DNA from 3 places in the Pseudomonas sp. GW822-FHT04H02 genome. Region 3 is predicted to be linked to each of the others. Evidence: riboswitches for the same ligand, from Rfam matches in the RefSeq annotation. Region 3 holds a riboswitch; each other region holds the start of a gene.

Region 1 (10,221 bases), 850 kb from region 3:
CGGCCCATTGATGGCCCCCGGCCTTAAGGTTGGGCAGCCCCATCCCCTGTGGCCCCCAGCCCATAGGCATCCCACAACTTGTTGCGGAACTTGTTCTGCGGATCGACCCGGGCCTTCAGCGCCAGGAACTCCCCGGCCCGTGGATAGGCCGCGCGAAACTGCTGGGCCGTGGCGTGGATCTGGTACGGCAGGTAGTAGCTGCCGCCGCGCTCGATGGCCCTGTCCACCAGGGCGCGGGTCCATACGCCGACTTTTTCCCGTTCCTCTGGCGCGGTGCTCTGCTGGTAGTACAGCACCAGGGCGAAGACCTCGGTCTTGGCCCAGGCCAGCAGGGTGCCGGGGTCGGCCTTGGCGTGGCGGATCGACAGGTTGATCACGTTGACCTTGTGCGCCCGCAGGGTCGCGCCCATCTCCTGGACGAAGCTTTCCAGCTGGTCGGGGGGCACGAAGTATTCCTGCAGCACGTAGGTGCGCTTGGCCCGGGAGTCGGGTTCCAGTTCACGCACATCGAGGCTGGCTTCGTGGTTGCGCCAGGACACTTGCGGTTTTTTCAGCACCAGGGGGTCGATCACTTCCTGGCGCAGGGTCTTGCCGCCGGGCCACTGGCTCACCACTTTCAGGGCCTTCTGTTCTTTCCAGTAGTTCTGGTCCAGGGGGGTGAGGCGTTCCTTGACCGTGACCGGCAGGTCGGTCTGGCTGTAGGAAACCGCGCGCAGGGTCTGGTACTGGTCGGGGTAGAGCACGGCGTTGTGCAGGATGACCTTGGGGTTGTTCTGGATCCGGGCCTGGAAGTAGGGGCGGTAGTCCCCCAGGGGCATCTCGTCGACGCTACGCAGCAGGCGCACGTTGTCGCTCAGTTGCAGGGTGGCTTGGACGATCACCCCCAGGCCGCCGTAGCCGCCGATGGCGCCGTAGAACAGGTCGCGGTTGTGCTGCGGGCTGGCGTCCACCACTTGGCCGTCGGCCAGCACCAGCTTGATGGATTTCACCGAGCTCACCAGCGGGCCGTAGCCGATGTAGCGGCCATGGGCGTTGACGCTCAGGGCGCCGCCGACGGTGAAGTTGGCGTAGCTCTGCATGATGCTCACGGACAGGTCGTGGGGGTCGATGTAGTCCTGCACGGCGCGCCAGGTGATGCCCGGCTGCACGGTGATTTCCTTGCGTTCCTTGGAGAAGTCGAGCACCCGGTTGAAGCCGCGCATGTCGATCTGCAAGGCCTGTTCGGTGGCGGTCTGGCCGCCCATGCTGTAGCGCCCGCCACCAATGGCGATGGGGCCGGGGTGCCCGGCCACCAGCTGGACGATCTGCTCCAGGCGGGTGGGGCGCACCACCTGGTCCACCACTATGGGGTTGAGCTGGGTGATGTCGTTGACGGTTTCTGCGGCGTGGGTGGTGAGTGCGCCGCCGAGTGCCGCGCATAAAAACAGGCCGATCGCGAATCTCATTCGCCGTGTCCATCCCTGGTGGTGGCGCGCCGCTGATGGGGGCGCAAGTGGCGGCAGAATAACGCCGCGACGGGTCCATGACCATGGGGGCAGCGCACCGGCTGCAAGGCCGGCATCGGCCCGCGGGCCTGCCCTGCGCCTTAGAGCGCCGGCAGGCCCAGGGTGGCGGCGCAGTGCTCCAGGGAGCGCTGCTGGGTCTGGGCGTAGAGCTGCAGTTCGTCGAGGGTGGGGCGGCCCAGGGCGGCTTCGAACGCCTGGCGGTTGGATTGCCCGGCGTAGTGGCTCTGGCTGTCGTCCCCCAGGTTGGACTGGAAGATCCCGGCGGCGCTGACCGGCAGGAAATCTTCATACACCAGGGGTTCGGCGCTCAGGTGCCCGGCCGCCAGCAGCGCTGCCAGGGTGGTGGGCCGCTGGGGCTGGTTGCGCGCGGCCAGCCCGGTTTCGCTGACGAAGTAGCGAAAGTAGGCCAGGCCCTGTTCGCGCATGGCTGGGTGGCTGTCGGGAAATTTCCTGAAGTGCTCTTGCATCAGTTGGTTGTAGCGTTGGGCATTGGCTTCGTTGGGGAAGTCGCCCAGGGCGTCGCGGGCGGCGTTCAGCAGGCGGTCGTAGAGCTCGCGGCCCTTGGGGGTCAGCGCCGCGCCGCGCTGTTCGATCTCGCCGAAACGCGCGCTGTGGCTGCCCTGGCTCTGGACCTGGTCGGTGAAGGCCACGGATTCCTCCAGGGCCTTGAAGCTGGTCTGGCGCAGCAGGATCGGGCATTCCCGGCGTGGTGGGCCTTCGATCACCGCCTTGGGGGTGATGCCGCGGTCAGGCATCAGCCGTTGCACTTCATCGATGTCCAGGGTACGCGGGGTCAGGTGGTTGATGTGCGGGCCCTTGAAGGCCACCACGTCGGCGATCAGCCGGTGCTGGGCGCTGAGGCTGGCGTACTGGGCGGCGGTCACCGTGGCGTGGTGGTGCCAGCGGAAGGTTTCCAGGGCCTGGCGGATAAAGCGCTCGGCGTCTTCGGCGTCCAGGCCTCCGGCAGCCTCGGCCTGCTGGATCAGTTCCAGCACCTGGGGGGTGAAGATCTGGCGCCGGGCCAGGACCTGTTCGGCAAAGCTGCGCAGCTCCGGGTTGTCGATCAGCTCCAGGCGCAGCAGCGAGGTGAAGACCCGGAACGGGCTGACTTGCAGGGCCGCTTCGTGCACCGCGCGAAAGGCCGTGGAATGCACCGGCACCCCGGCGGGGGTCAGGTCGTAGTAGCCCACCGGCTGCATGCCCATCACCGCGAACAGCCGGGCCAGGGTCGCCAGCTCGGCGGCGCTGCCGACGCGGATCGCGCCGTGGCGCTCCAGGTCCAGGCGCTGCAACTCGCCGCTGCTCTGCAGGTGCCGGGCAAGCGCCGGCTGCCGCTCCAGGACCTGGGCGTTGACTTCGGCCACCAGATCCATCAGGGCGCCGTAGAGCGGCACCTCCTCGCGGTACATGTCCGACATCGCCCGGGAAAATCCCTGGCGGATCAGGTCCGGGCTGACGAAGTGCTGGTTGCTCATGAACAGGCTTCCCGTGGCAGAGGGGCGAGGCGTGAAAGGGCGGGTCGGCCTCGATTCTGCTGGGCCTGCCCGAGGCTGACAAACGAAGTTTCCTCTGAACTTCATTCTGCAAATGAATGCATGAGCGGGCCGCTGTCAGTGCCGCTGGCGTTCCAGGAACTGCTGGTACAGCCGGGCACTGCGCACCGGGCGTTCGACCATGGGCATATGCCCGATGCCCTCCCAGAGTTGCACCTGGGCCTGGGGCAGGCCCTTGGCCCAGACCTGGGCGCTGCTGGGGTGCAGCAGGCGGTCCTCGCGGCCCCAGAGCAGCAGGGTCGGGGCCTGGATCTTCGCCAGCTCGGGCTCCATGGGCGGGCTGGCCTGGAGCTCGGCGAAGATCCGCGCCAGTTGCCCGCGGCGCGCCTGATAGCGTTCGGCGATGGCCGCCAGCACTGCTTCGGGCACCCAGGGCGGGGCGGCCATGGTCAGGCTGTAGAAGTGCTGGAAGTCGGCGCGGGAGCGGACCAGGAAGGGGTTCTTGCCCTGTTCTAGCAGGTGCTGCAGGTCGCTGGTCTCGGGGGCTTCGACGCCGGCCGGGTCGAACAGCGCCAGGCCGCTGATCCGTTGCGGGGCATGGGCGGCCAGCCAGGCGGCGATATAGCCGCCCATGGAGTTGCCGATCACCTGCACCCGCTGGATGCCGCAGGCGTCGAGCAAGCGCAAAAGGCGCTGGGCCTGGGCCGGAACGCGGTAGTCCTGGTGGGCGGCATAGGCGGTTTCGCCATGGCCGCCCAGGTCCGGGATCAGCAACCGGTAGTCGCGGTTGAAGTGCCGGGCAAAACGCAGCCAGATGCTCTTGTCCGCGCTCAGGCCGTGCAGCAGCAGGATCACCGGCGCCTGGGCCGGGCCGCCCTGGTAGGTCATCAGGGTCTCTTCGCCGATCTGCACCGGGACTTTCTGCAGCCGGTACAGGCGTGCTTCCAGGGCCACGCTGGCGTCGTACAGCAGGTGGCCGATGCGCGGGTAGGTGCGGTAGCACCAGAGTGCGGCAAGAAGCAGCAGGACCAGGATCACCAGCATCGGCGGCCTCCAGGGGCAGGGTGGATCGGCTCAGGGGCGGCGCGCGCCGTGCTCGCCACTGCGAAGTCGGTTATCGGCCGCCCCTCAGTTATAGCCAAATATTCCCCACCTGCTGGCGCTGGCAGGCCGAAACTGGGCGTTGGCAGTGATGGCGCTTTGAAACGCGACTGATAGACTTTCACCGGTTGCTTGCCACCCGCTCGTTCCACCTTTACCCATTGCTGATCGGAGGCGACTTGCTCCCTGCGCAGGACACCAGAGGGAAGGGACTGTCATTGGCCAGGAGGCTTTATCGGTCACGGACCCTGGGCCTGGCCCTGGGGTTTTTCTGCGTGGCCGCGGGGATGGCGCCCCTGCAACCGGCGCCCTGGGTCTGGGGCTTCATGCTGTTCAATGCATTTGCCTGGCCGCACCTGGCCTACCAATGGGCGCGGCTGGCCCGGGTGCCGTTTCGTGCCGAGTACCGCAACCTGCTGGTGGATTCGCTGCTGGGGGGCTTCTGGGTCGGCGCCATGCACTTCAATCCGCTGCCGCTGGCCACCACCCTGGGGATGATGGCCATGAACAACATGGCCCTGGGCGGGTTACGTTTCTTCCTCGCCGGCAGTGCGGCCCAAGTGCTGGGCATGGGCGTTGCCCTGTGGCTGTTCGGGCCGGCGTTTGTCGCCCAGACCACCCCCGAGCAGGTGTATGCCTGCCTGCCGATGCTGACCCTGTACCCGCTGGCCCTGGGCTACATCTGCTATCAGCAGGCGGTGACCCTGGGCCGGCACAAGCGCGAGCTGCTGGCCCTGAGCCGCACCGACAGCCTGACCGGGCTGCTCAACCATGGCGCCTGGAAGGACCAGTTGGAGATCGAGTTCCAGCGCTGCAAGCGCCAGGCCCATGGTGGCGCCATCGCCCTGATCGACATCGACCACTTCAAGGCCATCAATGACACCTACGGCCATGTGGCCGGGGATGTGGTGCTGCGCCAGTTGAGCAAGCTGCTGCGCCAGAACCTGCGGGTCAGCGACCAGGCCGGGCGTTATGGCGGCGACGAGTTCTGCGTGATCCTGCCGGACGTGCCCCTGGCCCATGCCGCCGAACTGATGGAGGCCCTGCGCGGTCGTTTTGGGGCCCTGGGCTATGAACAGAGCCCGGCGCTGCAGGTCAGCCTGAGCATCGGCCTGGCGGCCTTCAACCCCCTGCACGACGACGCCATGGGCTGGCTCAACGATGCCGACCAGGCCCTGTATGCGGCCAAGACCTGCGGCCGCAACAACGTCACCTGCCACCCGCCGGAGCAGCCGTCCAGGCGTTTGCTCAACTCCCTGTAGCCGCTGTTCCTTGTGTCCCGCGAAGGCGTCTGTGGGTACGCCGCGGGGTCGGGGGTGTTCCCTTCGCCGGCAAGCCGGCTCCTGCGGGGGTGGGGGTCAGTCGTGGGTGGGGTGCAGGCGCCGGGCCAGTTCCAGGGCGGTGCGGCCGCTGGCGATGCCCGGCACCAGTCGGGCGAAGGGGATGTCGATCAGCCGGTCTTCGCGCACTGCGCGCAATCGCGACAGCACAGGGTCGCTGTGCAGCAGCTGGCGTTTGCGCCGGGCCGGTGACCACAGGGCGTCGGCCAGGAGCATGGCGTCGGGGTCGTTGGCCAGCAGGGTCTCGCTGTCCACGGTCAGGCGCGGGCGGTCGATGGCGGCAAAGCTGTTGCGCGCACCGGCCGCTTGCAGCAGCACGCCGACAAACCCGCGCTGGCCCTGGCTGGCCAGGCCGTTGACTTCGCTGTCCAGGTAGAACACCGAAGGCGTCGGGCGCCCGCGGTACAGGGCCGCGGCGGCCTCCAGGTCGGCATCCATCTGGCCCACCAGTTGCTGCGCGCGGGCCTCCTGGCGCAGCAGCCGGCCCAGGGTCAGCAGGTCGCGGCGGATATGCCCGAAGTAGTCCTGGTCATGCCCGGCGCAGGCCGATTCCAGCAGGTAGCTGCCCACGCCTATGGCCCCCAGGCGTTGCCGGGAGCTGAAGTTTTCCGGGAAGGCCGAGGCGAAGCCGCCCACCACCAGGTCGGGTTTCAGGCTGTAGAGCACTTCTGCCGACGGGTACTGGCGAGCGATGACCGGCACGCCGTGGTAAAGCCCTTCGGCCTGGGCCTGGCCATCGTCGTCCAGATAGGCGACGCCGATCATCGACGGCCCGGCACCCAGGGCCAGCAGCAGGTCGGCGCTGTGCTGGTTGAGGGCGACGATGCGCTGGGGCGGGCCGTCCACCGTCCAGGTCCGGCCACAGTTCTGGTAGCTGTGCGCCAGGGCCGGCAGGGCCGCCAGCCACAGCAGCAGGCCGAGCAGTCTGCTAGGCATCCGCGGTTCCTCCGTAGGGCGCGGGAATCCGTAGATCCGCCACCGGTTCGCCCTGGACCAGGTGCTGCTGGACCAGGCGCAGCACCTCGCCGTCATCGCGCACCCGGTACCAGCAGCCGTCCGGGTGCACGGTGAGTACCGGCCCCAGGTTGCACGGGAACTGGCAGGCGGTGCGGGTCAGCAGCACGCCACCGGGCGTCTCCATGTGCTCCAGGCGCAGCAGTTCGCGGCGCAGGGTCTTCCACAGCGCCAGGGCGCCGCGCCGCACGCAGCGCGGGCCGGTGCACAGGAACACCTGGCGGGCATGGGGCGGCACCCGCGACCAGTCCGGGTCGCTCTGCACCGCGTTGACGTTGTCGCAGGCCAGGTGGCGCTCGCGCTGGCCGATGCTGGCGCAGGCCAGGGCCGCGTCCAGCCCGCGCCGGCCCAGGGCCTGGGCGGTGATCCACAGCCGCGGTGCCTGGGGGTGGGCCTGGGCCAGGCGCCCCAGCTCATCGCGCAGCCAGTCCAGGTAGGCACTGTCGGAGCTGGGTTCCAGGTCCACCACCAGCAGCTTCGCGCCGTCCTCGGGCAGGGCTTCGCCCAGCGCCGCCCAGAGGCTGTCGAAGCCGTCCAGGGTGTCGATCACCCGGGTGTCGGCGCCGTCGCCGCGCAGGGCCTCGAGCTCCTTGCGAAAGGCTTCGCCGAGGGCGCCGCCGTGCAGGCCGGGGCCGACGAACAGCACCCGTTGATAGTTCTCATGCATGTCGGTCGGCCTCAGAAGCGGTAGGTGTAGCGCACTTCGGTGGTGAAGGGGCGCCCCAGGTTGTCCACCGAGGGCGAGGTGCTGGTCATGCTGGTGCTGTAGTCGCGGTCGAACAGGTTCTCCACCAGTAGGCTCAGGCGGTGCTGCTGGGCCGTATCCAGGTAGCGATAGGCATCGGCGTCGACCACCGAATAGTGGCCGTAGTCGACGTTCTTTGGGCTGTCGATCTGGCCGATGTAGCGGACCGCACCACCCACGCCCCACATCCGGTCCGGGGCTTCGAAGCCCAGCCGCGAACGGGCGAAGAAACCGGGGATGTTGCTCAGGGTCACGCCGTTGCGCGACTCCACCAGGTTGCGGGTCATGTCCGCCTGCAGGGTCCATTGCGGGCTGAACTGCCAGCGCCCGTCGAGTTCGATGCCGCGCACCTTGATCCGGCCCTGGCCGTTGCTCCAGACATCGTTGGCGTCGAGGGTGATCAGGTCGTCGATCTTGCGGTGGAAGGCGCTGACGCTGGCGTTGAATTCGCCGGCCAGCAGGCTGCCCTTGTAGTCCAGGCCGAGCTCGGCATTGAGGCTCTTTTCCGGCTTGAGGTCGGGGTTGCCTTTTTCGTAGTCCTCGTTGGCGTACAGCTGCTCGGCGTTGGGCAGCTTGAAGGCGCTGCCGTACTGGCCGCGCAGTTGCCAGTGGGGCGTCAGGTCGTAGAGCGAGGTGAGCATGCCCACGGTGGCGCTCTCGCCGCCGCTGATTTTCTCGTGGCGCACGCCCAGGCTCGGGTGCCAGTCGGGCAGGGCGTCGAACACCGGGCGCAGTTGGGTGTACAGGGCATTGGCCTGGGCCTGCTTGTTATCGATCTTGAGCACGTCGTCCTGGCCCTTGAACCATTGGTTGTCGGTGCCCAATACCAGCACGTGGCCGCCGTCCAGCTCGGCCTTGCCCTCGGCCTGCAGGCCCCAGTCGGTGAAGCCCCAGTAGTCGTTGTGGTTGCGCACCTTGAGGCTGGCGTCGTCGAGGCTGTCGATCCTGGTGTAGCGGGTGTCCCAGTCGTTGACATGGCCCTTGACGAAGTAGCTGAAGCCTTCGTCCAGGCGCTGCTCGAAGGTCGCGGTGGCGATCTGCTGGATGCGGTCGTTGGTGGTTTTCCGGTTGTTCACCGGGCGGGCGAAATCCAGGTTGGCGTCGCTGTACTGGTAGAACAGTTCCAGCCGCGAAGCGTCGCCAAGGCCCTGGATCGCCTTGGCGCCGAAGGTGGTCACTTCATAGCTGCGTTTCTTGTCCCGGGTGTTGGCGTTGTAGGCGCTGTTGCGAAATGGCTGGTAGCCATCGGAGACGTTGTGGCTGACATAGGCCAACAGCCCGAGCTCGCCCAGGCCGTTGCTGAGGATCTGCTCGGCGCGGGCGTCGCCGCTCCTGCCCATGAAACTGTCCAGGCCCAGGTTGACCTCGCCGGAGACGTCGCGGGTCTGCGGGCTGCGTGTGACGATGTTGATCACCCCGGACACCGCCTGTGTACCGAACAGCAGGCTCTGGCCACCCTTGAGCACCTCGATGCGCTCGATGGCGTTGGCCGGCAGGGTATCCAGGTACAGGCCGCCGTACAGGCGGTTGTTCAGGCGCACGCCGTCCAGCAGGATCAGGGTGTCGTCGTTGCGCCCGCCCAGCAGGGAATAGGTGCCGTAGTCGAAGGGGCCATTCTTGGGCGCCACATACAGCCCCGGCACGTACATCTGCAGGACCCGGGTGATGTCGCTGCTGGGGCCGGCGCGTTCGATCTGCTGGCGGTCGATGATCTCCACCTTGCTGCCGTACCGGGCCATTTCGGCCACCGTGGTGGACTCCACCGAGGGGGCGGAAACAAATTGCCGGTCCAGCGTCAGGGGGCTGTCGTCCGCCAGCAGCAGGGGGCTGAACAGGCAGCCGAGCAGGGCGCCGCTCATGGTGCGGCCAGGTGCACGCCAGTCGCGTGCAAGGAAAGTGTCAGGTGTTGTCATTGTTGGTCTTCTCGAAAGTGTCTTCGGGAAGCACGCAGGAGAGGGTATCGGCCACGGGCACGCGACCATACCGGCCCATGCCCGCCCACCGCAGGATTGCCAAACAGACGTCACAGGCCGGTCTCCGGGCTTGCGAGTCTGGCGGCATTCGCCTTCCCATACCTTGGGTACAGTGGCCTGTTGAATGCAGCACTCGCTTACCGTTGCGGGGGCAGCACCGGACTTGCCCGAAAAGGGGCGCACCGGTTTCCCGTTTCACCTCCTGCACGGCGGCAGGAGGCACCTGAAACTGGGCGGCATATGAACATCCGCCCCGGCGTTCGTCAACGTTGCGCCTGCCGCCAGGTGTTACCGGATTCATCGCCCTGACGCCTCTGTAGCCGCTGCCGAGCCCGCGAGGCTGCACAAAGGCCCGCAGGGCCTTGCTTGGCAGTCTCATGTCGAGCGCCTCAGCGGTCTCGAGATTTCGCGCCCCTGCGGGCCGTTCTTCCGAGCGCGGCCCGAGCCTGCGGCAGCGGCTACAGGAGCAGGGCGCTTTGCGGGGCCAGGTGCCGCTGTGCGTGCAGGGCCGTGCGTGACTCGCAGGCCAGCAGCGGCACCGCCCGTACCGAGTCGCCCGGCTGCAGTTGCAGGCGCTTGGCGGTCAGCCGGTCCACCAGCAGGCAACCCGAAACCAGGCGCCCGGGGGCGGCGGTGATGCGGCAGCTTTCCAGGCGCCGGTTGTGGATCAGCCACACCGGCGCCTGTGCGTCCGGAGTGCCCACCAGCAGGGGCAGGGTCTGGCTTTCGCGCACGCTGCGGACCTTCGCCACCTCGGCCTCGATCAGCGGCCCGCCATCGAAGATGTCGATGCAGCCCTGATGGCTGAAGCCTTCGTCGCGCAGGATGCTCACCGCCTGTTCGGTGCTGGCGTGGGCCTGGCCGATGGCGGCCTGTGCCTGGGGGCTGAGCAGGCAGGTGTACAGCGGCTGGCGCGGCATCAGTTCGGCGATGAAGGATTTGCTGCCGTGGCTGGACAGGCGATTGGCCTGCTGGAAACCCATCTTGAAGAAGTGCCGCCCCAGGCTGTCCCAGAACGGCGAGCGGCCCTGGCTGTCGAGCTGGCCGCGC
Region 2 (10,221 bases), on a different contig from region 3:
AGCAGGTTGCCCTTCTGGCCTTTGAGCCCCTCCTTGAGCCAGCCCTCCAGGCCATTGTTGAGCAAGGCGGTGGCGGCGAACTCGGCCGTGCGGTCGGCGTGAAAACCGGTGATGCGACTGGCGGTGTTCTGCAGGCCGTAGCGCAACACATCGTCGTGGGGCTGGCCGAGCAAGGCATCGAGAATGCTGTCGGGCAAGGCGAAGGCGGTGACGAACAGCAGGTCGCGGCGGGCGCCGTTGATGATATCGACGAACTCCGCGAGGTCGCCCTGGCCGCTGCGCGGGGAAAACCCGGCGAACAGCGACGCCTGCGGCTGCATCGGGTTGTTCCGGGTCAGCCAGGTGCGCGTGGCGCCGACATCCGCCGGCGTCGCCCAGACCTGTTCGAACACCTCCAGGTAGCGCGTGGCGATGTCCACGTGGTCGAGGCTGTGCAACACGTTGGCCTGACGGTAGACACCATTGGCGGTGAAGTTGGTGCTGCCGCACAGCACCGATTGCGGCTGGCGCTGGCCGGCGGCGTCGAGGCGGCCGAGGACGATGAACTTGTCGTGGAAGATCGCGTGGGTCACCCGCCCGCGCTTATTGGCCTCGGGCAGGTGCTGCAGGCTGGCCTGGTTCATCGTGGTGTCGGCATCGCCGGGGGCGGCGTGGTAAAGCACCCGCACCTGTACGCCGCGGTCGAAGGCCGCATTGACGGCATCGATGATCGCCTGCAACTGGTACTCGTAGATGGCGATGTCCAGGCTCCAGCTGGCGTCCGTGGCGCGCTGAATGAACCCCAGCAGCGCCTCCAGCAGGCCGTTTTCCAGCCACTGGCGGGGCGCGTCCGGCCACTTTTCGATGGGCAGGTTCTTGTTGGCGCTGAGCAACGCATCGAGCTCGGGAAACTTGCGCGAGAACGCCTGGCTGGCAGCCACCGCACGGTTGAAGATCACCCGCTGGCCGGGAGGCTGGCCGTTGTCGGCGGTGATGCTCAACTGCAGGGACTCGCCCAGTTGCGGCGCGTCCGGGCTGCCATAGGCCAGGTGCACCCGGTAGTTGAGGGTGGCACCGGGGTTGACCGCGTAGTCGGCCCAGCGGAATTTCTGTAGGGGCGCCTGATCGCTGGGGGTGGCGTTGTATTGGGGGAAGGTATGGGCCTTGCCGGGGAAGGTCAGGCTGTTGAACAGAAACAGCCAGGGCTTGCTGCCGGTCTGTTTTTCGATGGCAAAACCCAACAGGCCCTGGCGCCGCGACGCATCCAGGTCCATGGCCAGCAGCACCCCGTTGGTTCCGGCATAGGCCTTGACCCGGAAATCGTCCTTGTCGTTACGCACCAGTACCCGCATGAAGTCACTCCTGTGAAAGACAGCGCAAAGCGTAGCCGCTTCCCGCTCCGGCATGCCAAGGCAAAACCCTGTAGGAGCCGGCTTGCCGGCGAAGAGGCCCTTGTGACTTGCACCGCCAGGCCGGACGCTTTCGCTGGCAAGCCAGCTCCTACGGGGGATGTGCGGTGTGTCGGGGAGGTAGTCAGTCGATAGGCTGGTAGACAGCGTTGAGCCGAGTCGCCAGTTCGCGGGCGCGGCCCAGGCGGATCGGGCCTCGTTCGATGTCGAGCAGCAAGGTCGGGCAGTTCAGGGGCCTGGGCGGTGGCAGGTTCTTCAGCCGGCCATCGGTGATCAGCAGCACGCGCTGCTGCTCCGCCGGCAGGCGCCGTTGGCGTTGTTCCAGCCACTGGGCCGCTTCGTTCAGGGCTTGGGGCAAGGGCGTGCCGCCGCCGGCACCCAGGCCGTCGAGCCAGTGCCGCAGGTCCCTGGAGGCCTTCAGGCCCTGGACCTGCCAGCTCGGCGCACGGCCGCTGGCAGTGAGCAGGGCCAGGCGTGCACGCTGGCGGTAGGCGTCGTCGAACAGTTGCGCCAGCAGGCCCTTGGCATCGCTCAGGGCGCTGTGCCGGCGGGTCGAGGCCGACGCGTCGACTATCACCAGCCACAGCTCATGGGGCGAGCGGCTGCGCAAGCGAAACAGCAGCTCTGCACGCAACCGTGGACGGCCTTTGAGCAAGGTGCCGGGCCAGTTGACCGAACCGGCGCTGGCCTCGCGGCTTTTGCCTTGCCGGCCGTGATCCAGGTGCCCCGCCCGGGGCTTGGCATCCGCCCCCCGGTCAGTGCGGGGGCGGATGCCTAGGGCTTTTTTGGCCAGCTGGGCACTTCACGACGGGCGCCGGTGGGCAGGGCCTGGGCCGGCATTTCGCCCCATTGGCCCTGGCCTTCGCTGGGGTTGGCGTTGGCTGGCGCCGGTGCCTGGGGGCTTTGCCCGGACTGTGGCGCGCTGGGCGGTGTCTCCCGCCGCCGGTGGCGCAAGGCGAACTCGGCCACAGCATCGATATCCTCCTCGGCAATCGCCGGGGCGCCACGCCAGGCGGCATGGGCGCGGGCCGCGCGCAGCCAGACCAGGTCGGCGCGCAGGCCGTCCACGGCAGCAGCAAAGCAGCGCTCGGTAATCAGCGCCAGGGCCTGGTCGTCCAGCGGGATGCTGGCCAGGGCGGCCCGCGCCTGTTGGCAGCGCTCGCGCAATGCCGCCTGGGGTTCGGCCCACTGGGCGCAGAAGCCCTCGGGATCGCTGTCGAAATCCAGGCGGCGGCGGATGATCTGCCCCCGCTCCTGGGGCGCGGGCTGGCCGCTGAGGGCGACGTTGAGGCCAAAACGGTCCAGCAGTTGCGGACGCAGTTCGCCCTCCTCCGGGTTCATGGTGCCGATCAGCACGAACTTCGCCGAATGGCGGTGGGAAATACCGTCGCGCTCGATCAGGTTGGTGCCGCTGGCGGCCACGTCCAGCAACAGGTCCACCAAGTGGTCAGGCAGCAGGTTGACTTCATCGACGTAGAGCACGCCGCCGTCGGCCTTGGCCAGTACCCCCGGAGAAAATTGCGCCCGGCCCTGGCCCAGGGCGGCGTCCAGGTCCAGGGTGCCCACCAGGCGCTCTTCGGTGGCGCCCAGGGGCAAGGTGACGAACTGCCCGCTGGCCAACAGGTCCGCCAGGCCCCGGGCCAGGGTCGACTTGGCCATGCCCCGTGGGCCTTCGATCAGCACGCCGCCGATCTTCGGGTCGATGGCGGTCAGGCACAGGGCCAGTTTCAGTGCTTCGGCGCCGACCACGGCGGACAGCGGGAAATGTGGGGTGTCGCTCATGTCAGGGTCTCGCTTGGGTCGGGGGGTGTCCCGCAGGACGCTTTCGCGAGCAAGCTCGCTCCTACAACGGCAATGCCAGCCCTGTAGGAGCGAGCTTGCTCGCGATCGAGTGCGCAGTACTCGCCGCCTCAGGAATCTTCTTCTATATCCAGCAGCAGGTGTTCCAGGGCTTCACGATAATCGCCGGGCTCTTGCCACAGGCCACGCTGCTGAGCTTCCAGCAGGCGCTCGGTCATGTCCCGCAGGGCGTGGGGATTATGCTGGCGGACGAACTCGCGGGTCGAGCCATCGAGCAGATAGGCATCGGCCAGCAAGGCGTACTGGTGATCGTCGATCAGTTCGGTGGTGGCGTCGAAGGCGAACAGGTTGTCCAGGGTCGCGGCCATTTCGAAGGCGCCCTTGTAGCCATGGCGCTTGACCCCTTCGATCCACTTCGGGTTGGCCGCCCGGGAACGGATGACCCGGTTCAGTTCTTCCTTGAGGGTACGGATCTTCGGCAGGTCCGGCTGGCTGTGGTCGCCGTGGTAGCTGGCGGCCTGGTTGCCGCTGAGGCTTTCCACCGCCGCCAGCATGCCGCCCTGGAACTGGTAGTAGTCGTTGGAGTCCAGCAGGTCGTGCTCGCGGTTGTCCTGGTTCTGCAGCACCGCCTGCACCCGGCTCAGGCGGGTGGCGAACTGCTCGCGGGCGGCAGTGCCTTCGTCGCTGCCACCATAGGCGTAGCCACCCCAGTTCAGGTAGACCTCTGCCAGGTCCTCGCGGCTCTGCCACAGGCGGCCGTCGATGGCGCCCTGGACCCCGGCGCCATAGGCCCCCGGCTTGGCACCGAAGATCCGCCAGCCGGCCTGGCGCGCGGCGGCGTCGGCATCCAGCCCAGAAGCCTCCAGGGCCGCACGCTCGGCACGCACCCTGGCCGCCAGCGGGTTCAAGTCCTCGGGTTCATCGAGAGCCGCTACCGCCTGCACCGCCGCATCGAACAGGCGGATCAGGTTGGCGAAGGCATCGCGGAAGAACCCGGACACCCGCAGGGTTACGTCGACCCGCGGCCGGTCCAGCAGGCTCAGGGGCAGGATCTCGAAGTCATCGACCCGCTGGCTGCCGGTGGCCCACACCGGGCGTACCCCCATCAGGGCCATGGCCTGGGCGATGTCATCACCGCCGGTGCGCATGGTGGCGGTGCCCCAGACCGACAGGCCCAATTGCAGCAGGTGGTCGCCGTGATCCTGCAAGTGGCGTTCGAGAATCAGGTTGGCCGACTGGAAACCGATGCGCCAGGCGGTGGTGGTGGGCAGGTTGCGCACATCCACCGAGTAGAAGTTGCGCCCGGTGGGCAGCACGTCCAGGCGCCCGCGGCTTGGCGCGCCACTGGGGCCGGCAGGCACGAAACGCCCGTTCAGGGCGTCCAGCAGGCCGCGCATTTCCGCCGGGCCGCAGGCGTCCAGACGCGGTGCGACCACCTCGCGCAGGCCGTCGATGATGCTCTGCACCGGCTCCCAGCCGGGTTCGTCCAGCTGTGGGACGGGCCCTTGCAGCGCCGCTTCGATCAACCCGGCGGCGTAGAGCTCCAGGCGCTCGCGAACGTCACCGGCGGTGCGCCACAGCGCCTCGCTCAACTGTTGCAGCACGGGCGGGCGGCGCCCGGTCCAGGGCTCGGACAGGGCACAGTCCAGGGGGTCGAAGCCCAGGCCGAAAGCCTTGGCCAGGGCCCGCAGCAGGCTGGCATGGGCGCCTTTGCCGTCGCCCCGGGGAATGCGTAGCAGGGCCAACAGGGTGTCGATGCGCAAGCGCCCCTCGGGGGACTCGCCGAACAGGTGCAGGCCATCGCGGATCTGCGATTCCTTGAGGTCGCACAGGTAGGTGTCCAGGCGCGGCAGCCAGAGCGCGGCGTCGGCGTCGCTGTCGAGCTGTTCGCCCAATTGCAGCTCGCGGTCGATATGGGTCTCGCGCACCAGCTTGAGAATGTCCCGCTGCAGCTCCCGGGCCCGGCGCGGGTCCAGCAACTGGGCTTCGTAGTATTCGTCCGCCAGCAGTTCCAGGTTGCGCAGCGGGCCATAGGTCTCGGCGCGGGTCAGGGGCGGCATCAGGTGATCGATGATCACCGCCTGGGTGCGGCGCTTGGCCTGGGCGCCCTCCCCCGGGTCGTTGACGATGAACGGGTAGATGTTCGGCAACGGCCCCAGCAGCGCATCCGGCCAGCATTGCTCGGAAAGCCCCACGCCCTTGCCCGGCAGCCATTCCAGGTTGCCGTGCTTGCCGACATGGATCAGCGCGTGGGCGCCGTAGGCCTGGCGCAGCCAGAAGTAGAACGCCAGGTAGCCATGGGGCGGCACCAGGTCCGGGTCGTGGTAGACCGCGCTGGGGTCCACCTGGTAACCCCGGGCCGGCTGGATACCGACGAAGGTCAGGCCAAAGCGCAGGCCGGCGATCATCATCCGCCCGCCGCGGCACATCGGGTCCTGCTGCGGCGTGCCCCAGCGCGCCAGCACCGCTTTGCGGTTGGCTTCGGGCAGGGCCTGGAACAGCGTCAGGTAGTCGGCCATGGCCAGGCTTTGCTGGCAGGGGCGCTGGTCCAGGCTGTCCAGGTCGTTGCTGACCCCGCCCAGCAACTGCTGGATCAACTCGGTGCCGCTGGCCGGCAGTTCGGCCGGCAGCGGATAGCCTTCGGCGTGCAGTGCCTTGAGGATGTTCAGCGCCGCCGCCGGGGTGTCCAGCCCCACGCCGTTGCCGATGCGCCCGTCCCGGGTCGGGTAGTTGGCCAGTACCAGGGCCACGCGCTTGTGGCCGTTGTCCAGGCGCCCCAGTTCTACCCAGCGCCGGGCCAGTTCGGCGACGAAATCCATGCGTTCGGGCTGGCCGCGATAGCAGACCACGTCCGACTGGCTGCGCTCGCTGCGCCAGGCCAGGTCCTTGAAGCTGATGGGCCGGCTGATGATGCGCCCGTCCAGTTCCGGCAAGGCGATGTGCATGGCCAGGTCCCGCGGCCCCAGGCCCTGCTCGCTGTCACGCCAGCCCGGTTCGTTGTCCTGGGCGCAGATCGCCTGGATCACCGGAATATTGCGGCGGAACGGCCGCAGGTGCGGGGCTTCGGGGCTGGACTGGGCAAAGCCGGTGGTATTGAGGATCACCCCGGCCGCGGTTTCATCCAGCCAGTCTTCCACCTGGCTCAGGCAGCCCGGTTCCTTGAGGCTGGCCACCGCTATCGGCAAGGGGTTGAGGCCCGCCGCCAGCAAGCGCTGGCAAAACAGGTCGATAAAGCCGGTGTTGGCCGCCTGCAGGTGGGAACGGTAGAACAGCAGCGCCGCCACGGCTTGCCCCGGCTGCCAGTCGGCCTGCCAGTCACTGAGGGCAGCCTGGCTTTTGTGCGGGTGGTAGATCGCCGTGCGTGGCAGGGCCTGCGGTTCGCTCCAGGGGTAGTCGCGCCCCAACAGGCCGCTGGCCAGGCAGCGGTAGAAATTCAGCGCGTTGTCACGCCCGCCCTGGCGCAGGAACTGCCACAGGCGGTCGCGTTCGCCGGCAGCCACCGTGCTCAAGTCGCTGAGTTCCGGGTCCGGGCGGTCGTCCCCCGGCACCAGGATCAACTGCACCCCGCGCCTGGACAGCTCCACCAACTGCTCGACGCCGTAGCGCCAGTAAGCGATGCCACCGTGCAGGGAAATCAGGATGACCTTGGCGTGGCGCAGCACCTGGTCCACATACAGGTCCACCGAGGCGTGGTTCTGCACCTGCATCGGATTGGCCAGGCGAAAGCTGGGGTAGTCCTCGGGCAATTGCTCGGCGGCGTCCGCCAGCAGCGCCAGGCTGGAATCGCCGCTGCACAGGATCACCAGCTCGGCGGGGGTTTGTCCCAGGTCGGCAATGTTGTCATCCGACACGAAACCGCCGGGCTGGGTCCTGAGCAGGTGCATGGCTTAGACGCTGAGTGCGGCGCGCAGTTGCGCTTCGAGCTGGGCGGCGTCCAGTTCCTGGCCGATCAGCACCAGGCGCGTGGTACGGGCCTCGTCGGCGCCCCACTTGCGGTCGAAGTGCTTGTCGAAGCGCGTGCCCACGCCTTGGATCAGCAGGCGCATCGGCTTGTTGGGGATCGCGGCGAAACCCTTGACCCGCAGGATGCCGTGCTTGACCACCAGTTGGGTCAGGGCGTCCAGCAGCAGGCTTTCGTCGGCCTGGGGCAGCTCGATGGAGATGGAATCGAAGGCGTCGTGATCGTGGTCGTCGTGATCGTCATCGCCGTCATGGTGATGGTCGTGGTGGCTGTGGCGGCCGTCGATGTGTTCCTCGGAACCGGCACCCAGGCCCAGCAGCACATCCAGGGGCAGGCGACCGCTGCTGGCTTCGATGACCTTGACCGCCGGCGGCAGCTCCTCGGCCACTTCCAGGCGCACCTTGGCCAGGTCTTCGGGGCTGATCAGGTCGGTCTTGTTGAGGATCACCAGGTCGGCGCTGGACAGTTGGTCGGCGAACAGCTCATGCAGCGGCGATTCGTGGTCCAGGTTGGGGTCGAGCTTGCGCTGGGCGTCCACTTGATCGGGGAAGGCGGCGAAGGTGCCGGCGGCCACAGCCGGGCTGTCGACCACGGTGATCACCGCATCGACGGTGCAGGCACTGCGGATTTCGGGCCACTGGAAGGCCTGGACCAGAGGCTTGGGCAGCGCCAGGCCGGAGGTCTCGATGAGGATGTGGTCCAGGTCGCCACGGCGCGCCACCAGTTCGCGCATCACCGGGAAGAACTCCTCCTGCACGGTGCAGCACAGGCAACCGTTGGCCAGCTCGTAGACTCGGCCGCTGGCCTCTTCCTCGGTGCAGCCGATGGCGCATTGCTTGAGGATTTCGCCGTCGATGCCCAGCTCGCCGAATTCGTTGACGATCACCGCAATGCGCCGGCCCTGGGCATTGTCCAGCATGTGCCGCAACAGGGTGGTTTTGCCCGAGCCGAGGAAGCCGGTGACGATGGTGACGGGAAGTTTGGCCAGTGTTTTCATCGGATGCCCTTTGGCAAAAGGAGGCGGGCAAACGGGACGAGAACCGCAACGCCGGGCGCGCGGAGATTTCGCCACCGGATCACCCCGCCCGGTTGTAGTGAGAATCTTGGATCGAGGCAGGTCTCCTGGCTGAGGGCTTGCCAGTCGTCGGACCGGCGATTGCTGCGCCTTCCCACCGGCGTCGTCGACACCCATGCAGTGGCCTTGCAGCAATCGAACCCTTCACAGTTGCGGGGGCAGCCGCGGCATCGACCGCGTTCCCTTCTTAGCTTCGACCCATGGCCGAAGAACCTCGAAAGCGCAAGGCTACGCAGAGCCAGGGGGTCGGTCAATCGACAATGCGCCCGTAGCAGCCGGCTTGTCGGCGAAAGGGCCATTGAACCTTGCACGAACGCGGCGCACACCTGCGCAGCGGTCACGGCAATTGACGCCCCTGCCCCGCCCATGATCTCCTACACACCTTGTTACGGGTGCCCTTTACAGGGTGAAACGGGAAACCGGTGAATCACGTGCTTAACTAAAAAGCCGTGGCCAGTCCGGTGCTGCCCCCGCAACGGTAAGCGAGCGAAGTGTCAGATCCACTGTGCCAAGGCATGGGAAGGCGACACTTGCCGGCACGGCATGACACAGCCCTGCCCCTCGCAAGCCCGGAGACCGGCCCGCAACACTTACATAACAACCCGCGGTGGGCGGGCGCTGTTGCAAACCCTGCGTGGCCATCACGCGGGGTTTTCCTGCGCCTCTACCCCGCTGACACTCCAGAGGGAAGCGCCATGTCGATCATCAGCAGCACCAGCCACTCCGCCAGCACGACCTCCACCCTGAGCCAGCGCCTGGTGGCCGCCATCGGCGCCTCGATCCTCGGCGCGTGCCTGGTGTACTTCGCCGGCTTCTCCCACATCGAGGCGGTGCACAACGCGGCCCACGACACTCGCCACAGCGCCGCCTTCCCTTGCCATTGAGACCTGCCGACATGATCAAGCGTATCGCGCAAACCGCAGGTTTCACCGGCCTCTTGGCCGCCCTGCTGCTGACCCTGCTGCAAAGCTTCTGGGTCGCCCCGTTGATCCTGCAGGCGGAAACCTATGAAAAGGCCCCCGCGGCCGAAGTCCATGAGCACGCCGAAGGCGCCATGGCCGCCCACAGCCACGATGCCGAAGCCTGGGAGCCGGAAGACGGCTGGCAGCGCGTGCTGTCCACCACCGGAGGCAACCTGGTGGTGGCCGTGGGCTTCGCCCTGATGCTGGCCGGCCTCTACACCCTGCGCGCGCCGAACCGCACGTCCCAGGGCCTGCTCTGGGGCCTGGCCGGCTATGCCACCTTCTGCCTGGCGCCGACCCTGGGCCTGCCGCCGGAACTGCCGGGCACCGCCGCAGCCGACCTGGCACAGCGGCAGATCTGGTGGGTCGGCACCGCCGCCTCCACCGCTGTGGGCATTGCCCTGATCGTGTTCGCCCGCAACTGGCTGCTGAAGGTCCTGGGCGCGGCCATCATCGCCGTACCCCACGTGATCGGCGCGCCGCAGCCGGAAGTGCATTCGATGCTGGCCCCGGAAGAACTGGAAGCGCAATTCAAGATCGCCTCGCAGCTGACCAATGCGGCCTTCTGGCTGGCCCTCGGGCTGATCAGCGCCTGGTTGTTCCGGCGCAAGAGCGCGGGCCAGTACTCGGCATGATCGAAGTGAGCGCAGCGCCGACCCTGGTGGTCGGCCTGGGCTGCCAGAAAGGCTGCCCGGTGACCACGCTGCGCGCCTTGCTCGACCAGGTCCTGGCGGCGCACCAGTGGCAGGCCCGGCAGGTCCTGGCCCTGGCCAGCATCGACCTCAAGCGCAACGAACCCGGCCTGCTGCAACTGGCGGAGCAACTGGAACTGCCGCTGACCTGTTTCAGCAGCGGCCAGCTCGCCCCCTTTGCCCTGCGCCTGAGCCACCGCTCGCAAATCGCCTTCGAACGTACCGGCTGCTACGGCGTGGCCGAAAGTGCCGCCCTGGCCCTGGCCGAACAGCTGTCACCCGGCCCGGCCACACTGCTTGTTCCCCGGCAAAAATACGCCCAAGCCACCCTGGCATTGGTCGC
Region 3 (10,221 bases):
TCCAGGGTGCGGATGTCGGTCTGGGTGCTGGCGTGCAGCTCGATGGGCGGAATATCCAGCTCCATCACCCCCAGGTCCTGGACGATCAGCGCATCGACCCCCGCGTCATACAGCTGGTGGATCAGCTTGCGCGCCGGTTCCAGCTCGTTGTCGTGGAGGATGGTGTTGAGGGTGGTGAACACCCGGGCGTGATAGCGGCGGGCGAACTCCACCAACTGGGCGATCTCGCCCACCTCGTTGCTGGCGTTGTGGCGGGCGCCGAAGCTCGGGCCGCCGATGTACACCGCATCGGCGCCATGCAGGATGGCTTCGCGGGCGATGCTCACATCGCGGGCAGGGCTGAGCAGTTCCAGGTGATGTTTGGGCAAGGACATGTTTTTTTAGTCAGGCTTATCAGGGTCAAGGCGCGCATTGTAGCGGCGAAACGCTTGCCCGGCACCCGTGTGCTGCCAGGTGGCGGCCACGCCTTGCGCGTAGCCGCCGATTGAAGCGCTGCCTCAGGCCTTTGCGGCCATTGCCGTGACTTCCACGCGCATGCCTTCCACCGCCAGGGCGGCCACGCCAACCGCGGCACGTACCGGCCAGGGCTTGGCGAAGAAACGCTGGTAGACCGCATTGAATGCCGCACGATCGGCCATGTCGGTGAGGTAGATGGTCAGGTGCATGACCCGGTCCATGGAACTGCCGGCGCGCTCCAGGGCGACTTTCAGCGCCTGCAGCGTGCATTCGCTCTGCAGGGTGATGTCCCCCAGTTCCAGGCTGCCGTCGGCGCGGGTAGGGATCTGGGTGGAGACCAGGATGCCGTTGAAACCGACCACGTCGGAGGAGATGGAATCGGCGTCCGGGTCGGGGGTGAAGCTCAGGTCTTGGTTGGCCATGGGGGTCTCTTGATTTGTGTAAGGGCGCAGCGGTCGCACTCGCTACGGTTGGTCGGAAAGATCTGTCAGGCGACAGTTCAATTTAAGACTCATGCCTTTGCGCTATGTCCATGCAGGCTTCATGAGTGAACAGGTCTGTGCAATGAATCATTGAGTACTCATCGAGTTGATGCACAAAGAGGCGAGCATTGTCCGTTGGACTTCTCGAGGCCGGGAACATTTCGCTTGTCGAGCTGACGATGAAGCTCAGGTCTGTTCGCTCAATGATTTCGTCCTTCAAACCTGAATAGCGATAACGCACCGACTCCAGATATACAACACCGTCGCTATGAGTAAGTTTAATCGAGTGGAAGTCCGGCTTCAGGTAGTCCGGGTACTTCTTCTTTAAGTCAGGGAGTATTTCCACACCACAATTTGTCCCGATCCGAGGCACGAGATATCCGACGGATTCCTCCATTAATCCACGTATCGCTTGCCTGACTGGAATTTCAAAAAACTCGCGATTCGGTTGATAGCGAAAAGAGTCAAAACGCGCGTGCATCCGTTTTTCAACAGTTTTGCAGTCAGTCACAAGCTCGTCGTAAACGGTAATGAAATCAGTCGGCAACCCCGTACTTCGTAGATCTTTGGCCCGGTCATCAGACGTTCTCTCGGTTAATCCGATTTTGACTAATCCAGGCATGGCCGGGTTGATCATGATGTAAACAAATCCACTACTCATAAAGACGAGGCTCCAAATTGAAGTAGAAATGGCAGGGGACCGATAACGCCTGGAGCGACTCGGTAATGGCTGTATTCGCCGATGTCATCCTTGAGTGTCTTTACGTCACTGCGAGTGGTTGAGCCATGTCTCCAGCACCCGCCGGTCCAGCTCTTCCCAGTCGGCCATGCCCAGGACCCGGGTGGTGTTCAGGCCACGCAGGTAGCCACGCAATTGATAGGCGGCGATCCGCAGGCTTTGCGGGTCGGCGCTGCTGTCACCCAGCACCTGTTCGTACTCCACCAGGTAGTCCGCCACCCGCTCACGGAATTCCGGGAGGACGGCGTCGCGAATCAAGTCAAAGGTGCGCATGGGGAATTCCTTTTTTTAGTTGTAGTCGGGCTGCCAGGCAGTCTGCCCGGGGGGCAACTATCGGTTCAAGTAATAGTGACAATCAAGCAACGCAAGTTCTGCTTTGGGCGCCAACCATGGACAATCGCCCCCGACCCAAAACCATGACCGCAACGGCAGCGCCCGTGACGCTGAACCGTTGCGCACCGAACCAGGCTGTACATTTCAGGACTTACCGATGCGCCCTCTATTTGCTCCCGCCATGACCCTGGCCACCTTGCTGCTGGCCGGTTGCGCCACCGCGCCCAACGACCCGACCCTGGTCATGCAGACCCGGAAAACCCCGGCTGAATATGCCGAGTGCGTGGTGCCCAAGCTGCAAGGCAACGCCCAGAGCCCGACGGTTTCCCAGACCCAGCGTGGTTTTCGCATTGTCGTTGCCAGCAAGGTGGCGGCAGACAACGTACTGGAAGCCTACAAGGCGCCCAATGGCGGCAAGGTGTTCCTCTACGAGCGGCACTTGCTGGCCTCCAGCTTCGCCCCGTCGAGCTTCGAACGCGCGGCCCAGGAGTGCCTGTAGCCAGCCGTGTTAAACCGCCTCTTTCAGTAACTTCTCGATCTGCGCCAGCTCCCAGGTACTGAGCAGGCTCACCGGGTCGGTGCCGAAGCGTTGCCGCGTATCGAGCTGCCAGACATCGCCTTCGGCGCTGCGGCAGCTCTGGCAGTGATGCAGATGCCGGCCATCGAAATCCAGCAGCAACTGCCAACCCTCGATATCCACCTGCACCTGGCCAGCGCCCGAATGGCTGGCGCCGGGCCGTAGGGGGTAAACGCCAAGGGCGGCATCGCGCAGGCGCTGGCAGACATCTCGGGCATTCAGGCAGGGCATGGGGCTCTCGCGGGCAGTGCAGGGACAAAGGCGCTCAGCATATCCATCGACTGCGTGGGTGCAAGTGCTGATTGGTCGCTGTCCGACGCTGGCCCGGGCCAGTGGCTGGCGAACTCACTGCACGCCTGAAATGGCGCCGCAAAGCCCTGGGCCTTGCGGCAACCCCTCGATCAGAAGCTGTAGTCGGCGGTGACGAACAACGAGCGCGGTTCACCCATCAGCCATTGCTGGCCGCTGTTCTGTTGCGCCGCGGCATAACGCCGGTCCAGCAGGTTGTTCACCTGCAGGCCCAGGCGCACGTCGGGCAGGGCCTGCCAGCCGAGGTTGGCATCCAGCACCGTGTAGCCGGGTACATCGACGCTATTGGCGGTGTTGGCATAACGCGCATCGACGTAGCGCAGGCCCATGCCGGCTTCCAGGCTCGGAGCCAGGGCCTTGTTCAGCCACAGGTTGGCGGTGCGTCGCGGCACGTTGGTGGGGCGATTGCCGGCCCGGGACACCGCTTTGCCAGAGACCACCTCATCGAAGTCGTCGTACTCGGCACGCACCACCGAGGCGTTGGCCGAGACTTGCCAGCCGTGATCCAGGGCCAGCTCCAGCGAGGTTTCCAGGCCGTCGGCGGATTGCTGGCCGACCTGCTGCGCCAGGCGGGTCACCGGATCGGTGGTCAAGAGCTTTTTCTTGACGATGTGGTAGGCCGCCAGGGTCCATTCGCCACGGCCGTTCCAGAACTGCTGCTTGAGCCCGAACTCGGTCTGCTTGGCTTCGGTCAGGTCCATCTGCAACTGGCTCGGGTTGAGGCTGATCAGGTTGCTGACCCCGTCTTCACTGGTGGAGTACTGGCCGTACAGCGACAGTTGATCGGTGACCGCGAACACCAGGCCGGCGCGCCAGTTGCCGCCGGTGAGGCTGCGATCGGTGCGGGTGCCGGCGCGCAGATCACTGCGATCGATATGGTTCTGGTCGCGGCGGATGCCGGTCACCAGCGACCAGCGCTCCGACAGTTGCAGGCGGTTTTCCGCAAACAGGGCGAAAGTGCGGGTGCTGCTGTCGGTCTGGGGCGAGAAGGGCGAGCGGCTCTGGAAGTAGCCCGGTGCCGGGTTCCACGGGTCGATATAGTCGCTACCGATATCCTTGTAGGGCGAGTTGTTGGCCACGCCGAAGCGAATCCTGTTGTACTCCAGGCCGACCACGGTCCTGCTGTCCAGGCCGAACAGCGAGTGGTTGAAGGTGAAGCTCTGGCGATCGCCGATCTGCTCCTGATCGTGCTTGATCTCCAGGTAGTCGCCGCGCAGCAACTGCTCCCGGGAGCTGACCCAGTTGTAGGCTTCGGCGTTGCGCCAGTGGCGGCGGCTCTTGATGTAGTAGAGCTGGTTGCTGGCGCTGAGGTTGTCGCTCAGGGTCCAGTCGGTGTTGAGCCGGGTCCATTCGTCGTTGTAGCGCTGCACGGCGTTGCGCAGGTTGTAGTTCTTGGCCCGCAGGCTGTCGCGGTATTGGCCGGCAATCAGCGGCGTGCCGAAATAGCTGGCGGGTTCGCTTTCACCGCGTTCATGGGCCAGGGTGAAACCGAGGTCGTCGGTGGCTTGCCAGCGTAGCGCCGCGCTGAGTGCCAGGCTGCGTGACTGGCCCTGGTCGACCCAGCCATTGCTCTGCTGCTGGTTCAGGGTCAGGCGGTAGCTCAGGGTGTCGGTCAGCGAGCCGCCGCTGTCCAGGCCCAGTTGCTGGCGATCATGGGAGCCATAGCCCAGGCGCAGGCGGTTGTGGATCTCACCGTCGAAGGGCTTCTTGGCAATCACGTTGATCACCGCGCCGGTGGCGCCTTCCCCGTACAGCACCGAGGCCGGGCCGCGGATCACGTCGATGCGCTCGACCATCCACGGGTCCACCGGGAAGGTCTGGCTGCCGGCGCCGGTGTACAGGCGCGCGCCGTCGAACAGGGTCATCACCGAGGAGTGCCCGGTAAAGCCGCGGGCCGACAGTGCGGTATTGCCGTTGCCCGGGGTGGCGATGCTGGTGATGCCGGGGGAGCGGGTGACGGCATCCTGCACCGTGAGGTTGTTGCGGTTGCTGATGGCGTCGTTGCCCAGGCTGCTGGTGCTGGCCGGAGTCTCCAGGGCCGTGAGGTTCAGCCGCGAGCCGGCGGGCAGGGGCGTGTCCAGAGAGGTTTGCGGGGCGCTGGAGACTCCGCTCACTTGGGTCTCGGGCAAGACCAGGGAGGTTTTCTGGTCAGCCAGTGCCAGGGCCGGGTAGGCCATGCAAGGCAGGAGGGTGAAACACAGCGAGGGGCTCGCCAGGTGTTGCAGCAAGGAGGTGCGGGACATGCGATTCCTACTACTTGTAAGGAATGAATGAATCCCGGAGGGAACAACGCATAGGGAATCGCGGGCAGCCGCGCCCACGAAAACCGGACTGCGCCCGCCCACCGCGGGGTTGTCAAACGAAGTTGCAGGCCGGTCTCCGGGCTTGCGAGGGTCATGAGGCATTCACCTTCCCATGCCTTGGCACAGTGGTCTGTCGAATGCTTCGCTCGCTTACCGTTGCGGGGGCAGCGCCGGACTGATCATCGAAATGACGCACCGGCTTCCCGTTTAACCCCATGCACGGCGGCATGGGACACCTGAAACTGGCGCGCATATGAGCACTGCCGAGCCCTTGCGTCAATGGCATGTGGCCAGCTACGGCGGCGGTTTCAGCGCTTTATGCCAGGCAAGTCAATATATTGACCTATTTTTCCTGGCGCTTAAATAATCAACAAATATCGACGCATTATTGACGATTTTGCTTTTCTGACCCAGTATGTCGGCGCTGAGCGATTGATTATCTTGAGTTTTTTTTGACGCCAAAGCGCTGAACTCTGCTCCGAAAATAGGCGAAACAGCCTATGGCGCAGAGCAGCCACTAAAAAATGACGGCCAGGATGGCAAGTAGCCAGGGCTGATCCGTTGGCTGTGCTAGCTTCAGACGGCGTAGCCGCGATATTTCTCTTTGGAATGATCTATGTCTGCCGAACGGATACTGGTTACTGGGGGCGCTGGTTTTATCGGTTCTCACCTCGTGGATGCACTGCTGGCCAAGGGTTATGCGGTGCGGGTTCTGGACGACCTTTCCACGGGCAAGGTCGGCAATCTGCCCATGGGCGATGCTGGCCTGGAACTGCTGGTGGGGGATGCCGCCGATGCGGCACTCCTGGCGGATGCCGTTCAGGGCTGCGATGCCGTGGTGCATCTGGCTGCTGTGGCGTCGGTCCAGGCTTCGGTCGAAGACCCGGTGGCCACCCACCAGAGCAATTTCATCGCCACCCTGCGCCTGTGCGAGGCGATGACCGCGGCCGGTATCCGCCGCGTGGTGTTCGCCTCCAGTGCGGCGGTCTATGGCAATAACGGCGAGGGCACGCCGATTGCCGAAGACACCCCCAAATCTCCCCTCACGCCCTACGCGGCGGACAAGCTCGCCAGCGAGTACTACCTGGACTTCTACCGCCGCCAGCATGGGCTGGAACCGGTGATCCTGCGCTTTTTCAATATCTTCGGCCCGCGCCAGGACCCTTCATCGCCGTACTCCGGGGTGATCAGCATTTTCAGCGAGCGGGCCAAGGCCGGGCGGCCCATCACCCTGTTCGGCGATGGCGGGCAGACCCGCGACTTCGTCTATGTCGCGGATCTGGTGAAGATCCTGGTGCAGGGCCTGGAATGCCCCGCGCCGGCAGCCGATGCCACCAATGTCGGGCTCGGCGGGGTGACCACCCTCAACGATCTGATTGGCGCCCTGCAGCAGATCAGCGGCAAGCCGCTGCAGGTGAGCCACGGCGCGACCCGCTCCGGGGATATCCGCCATTCCAAGGCCGACAACCGCCGCTTGCGCGAGCGCTTCGACCTGGGCACGCCCAGCAGCCTGGCCGAGGGCCTGGAACGGCTTTACCGCAGCCTTTAGTTCGTTGCCTTAGGGGCGCGCCATGGCGGCTGCCCTAGAGCCTGATGTTGTGCAGATTGATCTACTGAAGAGTGAGTTATGGATATCGAGTTTCGCAGGGGGCATGTCTGCAAAGTGGTTCGACGCCTGTTTACCGCATTGGCCTTGTGTGCCACCAACACCCTGGTGCAGGCCGCGCCCGCGGCGCCCGCCAGTGTCGGGTTCTGGTACGCCGAGCAGCCACCCTTGCAGGAGCTGGCGCAGTTCGAATGGGCAGTGGTCGAGCCCGGCCATATGGCCAGCGCCGATGTCGCCACCTTGCGCAAGCTCGGCAGCCAGCCGTTCGCCTACCTGTCGGTAGGGGAGTTCGACGGCAACCGCGCTGCCCTGGCCAAGCAGGCCCTGGCCCAGGGCGCGAGCCCCGTGCGCAACAAGGCCTGGGACAGCCAGGTGATGGACATCGCCACCCCGGCCTGGCGCGAACACCTGTTCAAGCGTGCCAAGGCGTTGCAGGACCAGGGCTACGCCGGCCTGTTCCTGGACACCCTGGACAGTTTCCAGTTGCTCCCCGAGGCCGATCGCGAACCGCAACGCAAGGCCCTGGCCTCGTTCCTGCGGGAACTGCACAGCCGGCTGCCCAACCTCAAGCTGTTCTTCAACCGGGGCTTCGAGGTACTGGGCGAGCTCGATGGCGTCGCCTCGGCCGTGGCGGTGGAATCCATCCACGCCGGCTGGGATGCCTCGGCCAAGCGTTACCGCCCGGTTTCCGAAGCCGACCGCACCTGGCTTGAAGGCGAACTCAAGCCGCTGCGCGCACGCAACATCCCGCTGGTGGCCATCGATTACCTGCCGGCCAACCGTCGGGAAGAGGCACGCAAGCTGGTCCGGCAATTGAGCCAGGAAGGCTTTATACCGGTGGTCACCACCCCGGACCTCAACGCCCTGAGCATGAGCACGGTGGAAGTCCAGCCGCGGCGCATCGCCATGCTCTATGACCCGCGCGAAGGGGAACTCTACGATCACGCCGGGCACCGCATGCTCGGTGGCCTGCTGGAATACCTGGGTTACCGGGTGGACTACTTCCCGGTGGACGACAGCCTGCCTGCCTACAGCTTCGCCGGCCTTTACGCCGGGGTGGTGCTGTGGATGACCAGCGGCCCGCCCGAGGACAGCCGTGCCTTCTATAGCTGGGTCGGCCAGCGCCTGGATGAGCAGGTGCCCCTGGCGATCATGGCCGGCCTGCCGATCGAGGACCGGGCGCTGCTCAAGCGCCTGGGGCTGAACCTGGCGGCGCCGGGGGCTCGCGATGCCCTGCATGTGCTGAGCCAGGACAAGAGCCTGATCGGCGCCTTCGAGGCTCCGGTGGTGGCGCGCAGCCGCGAACTGACCCGCGTGAGCCTGCTGCCCGACGGGCCGAAACCAGCCCTGGTGCTGGGCGATGACAAGGGCGGCAAGTACGTCCCGGTGGCCACCGCCGCCTGGGGCGGCATGGCCCTGGCCCCCTATGTGGTGGAGGCCAATGTGGAGCGCAGCCGCTGGATCCTCGACCCGTTCGCCTTTATCCAGAAGGCCCTGCGCCTGCCGTCCCAGCCACGCCCGGACACCACCACCGAGAACGGTCGGCGGATCGCCACGGTGCATATCGACGGTGACGGTTTCCCGTCCCATGCCGAAGTGCGTGGCACCCCGTATTCCGGGCGCCAGGTGCTGGACGACTACATTCGTCCCAACCCGTTCCTGACCTCGGTCTCGATCATCGAAGGCGAAGTCGGGCCCAAGGGCATGTCGCCGTTCCTGGCGCGGGAGCTTGAGCCCATCGCCCAGGAGATCTTCGCCGACCCCAAGGTCGAAGTGGCCACCCACACCTACAGCCACCCGTTCTACATGCAGCCGGAGAAGGCCAAGAAGGACGAGGATTTCCACGCCGAATACGGCCTGCGCCTGAATATCCCGGGGTACAAGACCCTGGATTACAAGCGCGAGATCCTCGGCTCGCGGGACTACATCAACAGCCGCCTGACCACCGCGCAGAAACCGGTGAAGCTGGTCTTCTGGCCGGGGGATGCGCTGCCCAGCGCCGAGACCATCAAGCTGGCCTACGACGCCGGGCTGAAAAACGTCAACGGCGGGCAGACCATTCTGACCAAGGCCAACTCATCGCTCACCGGCCTGTACCCGCTGTTGCGGCCGACCTCGGGCGGCTTGCAGTACTACGCTCCGGTGATCAACGAGAACATGTACACCAACCTCTGGAAAGGCCCGTACTACGGCTTTCGCGATGTGATCGACACCTTCGAGCTGACCGATAGCCCACGGCGCCTGCGCGGCATCCACCTGTACTACCACTTCTATTCGGGCACCAAGCAGGCGTCGATCAAGGCCATGACCGACATCTACCAGTTCATGCGTGGCCAGCAGCCGCTGTCATTGTGGATGAGTGACTACCTGGACCGGGTCCACGGCCTGTACCAGGCAAGCCTGGCGCGGACCGCCAATGGCGACTGGCAGGTACGCGGCATGGACGGCCTGCGCACCTTGCGCCTGGACCCGGCGCTGGGTTGGCCGGACCTCGGCCGCTCGGTGGGGGTGGCCGGGGTGCGCGACTTGCCCCAGGGGCGCTATGTAGCCTTGAGCAGCGATCATGCGCTGTTGGCCCTGCGCCCCGAGCGCGATCCGCGCCCGGCACTGGAGCTGGCCAATATTCCCCTGCGCGACTGGCGCTATGTCAATGACCGGCAGGTGAGCTTCTCCTTTGCCGGCCAGTTCAACCTGGAATTCTCGGTGCGTTCGGCCAGCGCCTGTCGGGTCGAGGTCCAGGGCCAACGCTACGCCGGCAAGTCCGAACAGGGCCTGTGGCATTTCCAACTTCCCATGAAGCAGGTGAGTGATGCCCAACTCCTCTGCAACTAAGGCCAAGGCGCCCAGCGCGCGGCTGCTCAACCCCTGGGCCTTGCTGCTGGTGGCGATCGCCGTCGGCGTGCTGCTGTGGGCAACCTTTCGCAATGAAGAGGCGTTCCGCCCCAAGGGCGGGCAGCCGGACGAAGTGTCGGCCAGCTACGCCGAGGTGCTGCTGGCCGCACACCCGGAAAACAATGAGCTGCGCACCCAGCTGCTCGACCTGCTGATTCAGCTGGGGGACTACCCCAAGGCGGAAAAACACCTGGCCCAGTGGCAGCGGCCCGATCCGGCGCTCAAGGCCTACTACCGCTTGCAGCTCGATGCCCTGGCGCTGAACAACAGCACCGACAGCGCGGCCCTGCAGGCCCTGGCCGAACGTTTCAAGGCCTTTGACTACAAGCCGCTGCCATCGCCGCAACTCGAGCGCCTGGCCACTTTGGCCCTGAGCGCCCAGGCCCCGGGGCTGGCGGCGGATGCCTATGCCGAGCTGGCGCGGCGCGACCCGACACGGCGCGAGCAGTGGCTGCCTGAAGCCGCCAAGTGGTACCAGGCCAGCGAACAGCCGGGGCGCGCGGCCGATCTCTATGTGCAGTTGC

Evidence for each region. A riboswitch is a leader RNA that binds a small molecule or an ion and turns the genes downstream of it on or off. The one in region 3 is predicted to bind cobalamin.
Region 1: linked by a shared signal. The riboswitch ahead of AC1RMG_RS01310 (TonB-dependent receptor plug domain-containing protein) and the one ahead of AC1RMG_RS05130 (TonB-dependent siderophore receptor) in region 3 are both predicted to bind cobalamin.
Region 2: linked by a shared signal. The riboswitch ahead of cobW (cobalamin biosynthesis protein CobW) and the one ahead of AC1RMG_RS05130 (TonB-dependent siderophore receptor) in region 3 are both predicted to bind cobalamin.

The regions. Positions count from the first base shown of each region.
Region 1 covers NZ_JBXAMM010000001.1:263,071-273,291, forward strand. Annotated here, with positions in the region: gene AC1RMG_RS01275 (hypothetical protein) at 1-11, shown strand, start outside; gene AC1RMG_RS01280 (FAD-binding oxidoreductase) at 24-1,445, opposite strand; gene hglS (2-oxoadipate dioxygenase/decarboxylase HglS) at 1,586-2,980, opposite strand; gene AC1RMG_RS01290 (alpha/beta fold hydrolase) at 3,116-4,042, opposite strand; gene AC1RMG_RS01295 (diguanylate cyclase) at 4,279-5,361, shown strand; gene AC1RMG_RS01300 (ABC transporter substrate-binding protein) at 5,458-6,375, opposite strand; gene AC1RMG_RS01305 ((2Fe-2S) ferredoxin domain-containing protein) at 6,368-7,120, opposite strand; gene AC1RMG_RS01310 (TonB-dependent receptor plug domain-containing protein) at 7,132-9,057, opposite strand; cobalamin riboswitch at 9,210-9,413, opposite strand; gene AC1RMG_RS01315 (arginine N-succinyltransferase) at 9,630-10,221, opposite strand, start outside.
Region 2 covers NZ_JBXAMM010000004.1:396,857-407,077, forward strand. Annotated here, with positions in the region: gene AC1RMG_RS19240 (phospholipase D-like domain-containing protein) at 1-1,331, opposite strand, end outside; gene AC1RMG_RS19245 (hypothetical protein) at 1,439-1,531, shown strand; gene AC1RMG_RS19250 (vWA domain-containing protein) at 1,513-2,109, opposite strand; gene AC1RMG_RS19255 (magnesium chelatase ATPase subunit I) at 2,163-3,170, opposite strand; gene cobN (cobaltochelatase subunit CobN) at 3,299-7,072, opposite strand; gene cobW (cobalamin biosynthesis protein CobW) at 7,076-8,146, opposite strand; cobalamin riboswitch at 8,245-8,456, opposite strand; cobalamin riboswitch at 8,598-8,823, shown strand; gene AC1RMG_RS19270 (CbtB domain-containing protein) at 8,920-9,108, shown strand; gene AC1RMG_RS19275 (CbtA family protein) at 9,120-9,821, shown strand; gene AC1RMG_RS19280 (cobalamin biosynthesis protein) at 9,818-10,221, shown strand, end outside.
Region 3 covers NZ_JBXAMM010000001.1:1,111,650-1,121,870, forward strand. Annotated here, with positions in the region: gene AC1RMG_RS05100 (peptidase U32 family protein) at 1-374, opposite strand, end outside; gene AC1RMG_RS05105 (RidA family protein) at 498-878, opposite strand; gene AC1RMG_RS05110 (GIY-YIG nuclease family protein) at 961-1,599, opposite strand; gene AC1RMG_RS05115 (hypothetical protein) at 1,705-1,950, opposite strand; gene AC1RMG_RS05120 (lipoprotein) at 2,168-2,509, shown strand; gene AC1RMG_RS05125 (DUF7693 family protein) at 2,519-2,818, opposite strand; gene AC1RMG_RS05130 (TonB-dependent siderophore receptor) at 2,989-5,139, opposite strand; cobalamin riboswitch at 5,250-5,454, opposite strand; gene AC1RMG_RS05135 (NAD-dependent epimerase/dehydratase family protein) at 5,816-6,748, shown strand; gene AC1RMG_RS05140 (bifunctional glycoside hydrolase/polysaccharide deacetylase family protein) at 6,827-9,637, shown strand; gene AC1RMG_RS05145 (tetratricopeptide repeat protein) at 9,615-10,221, shown strand, end outside.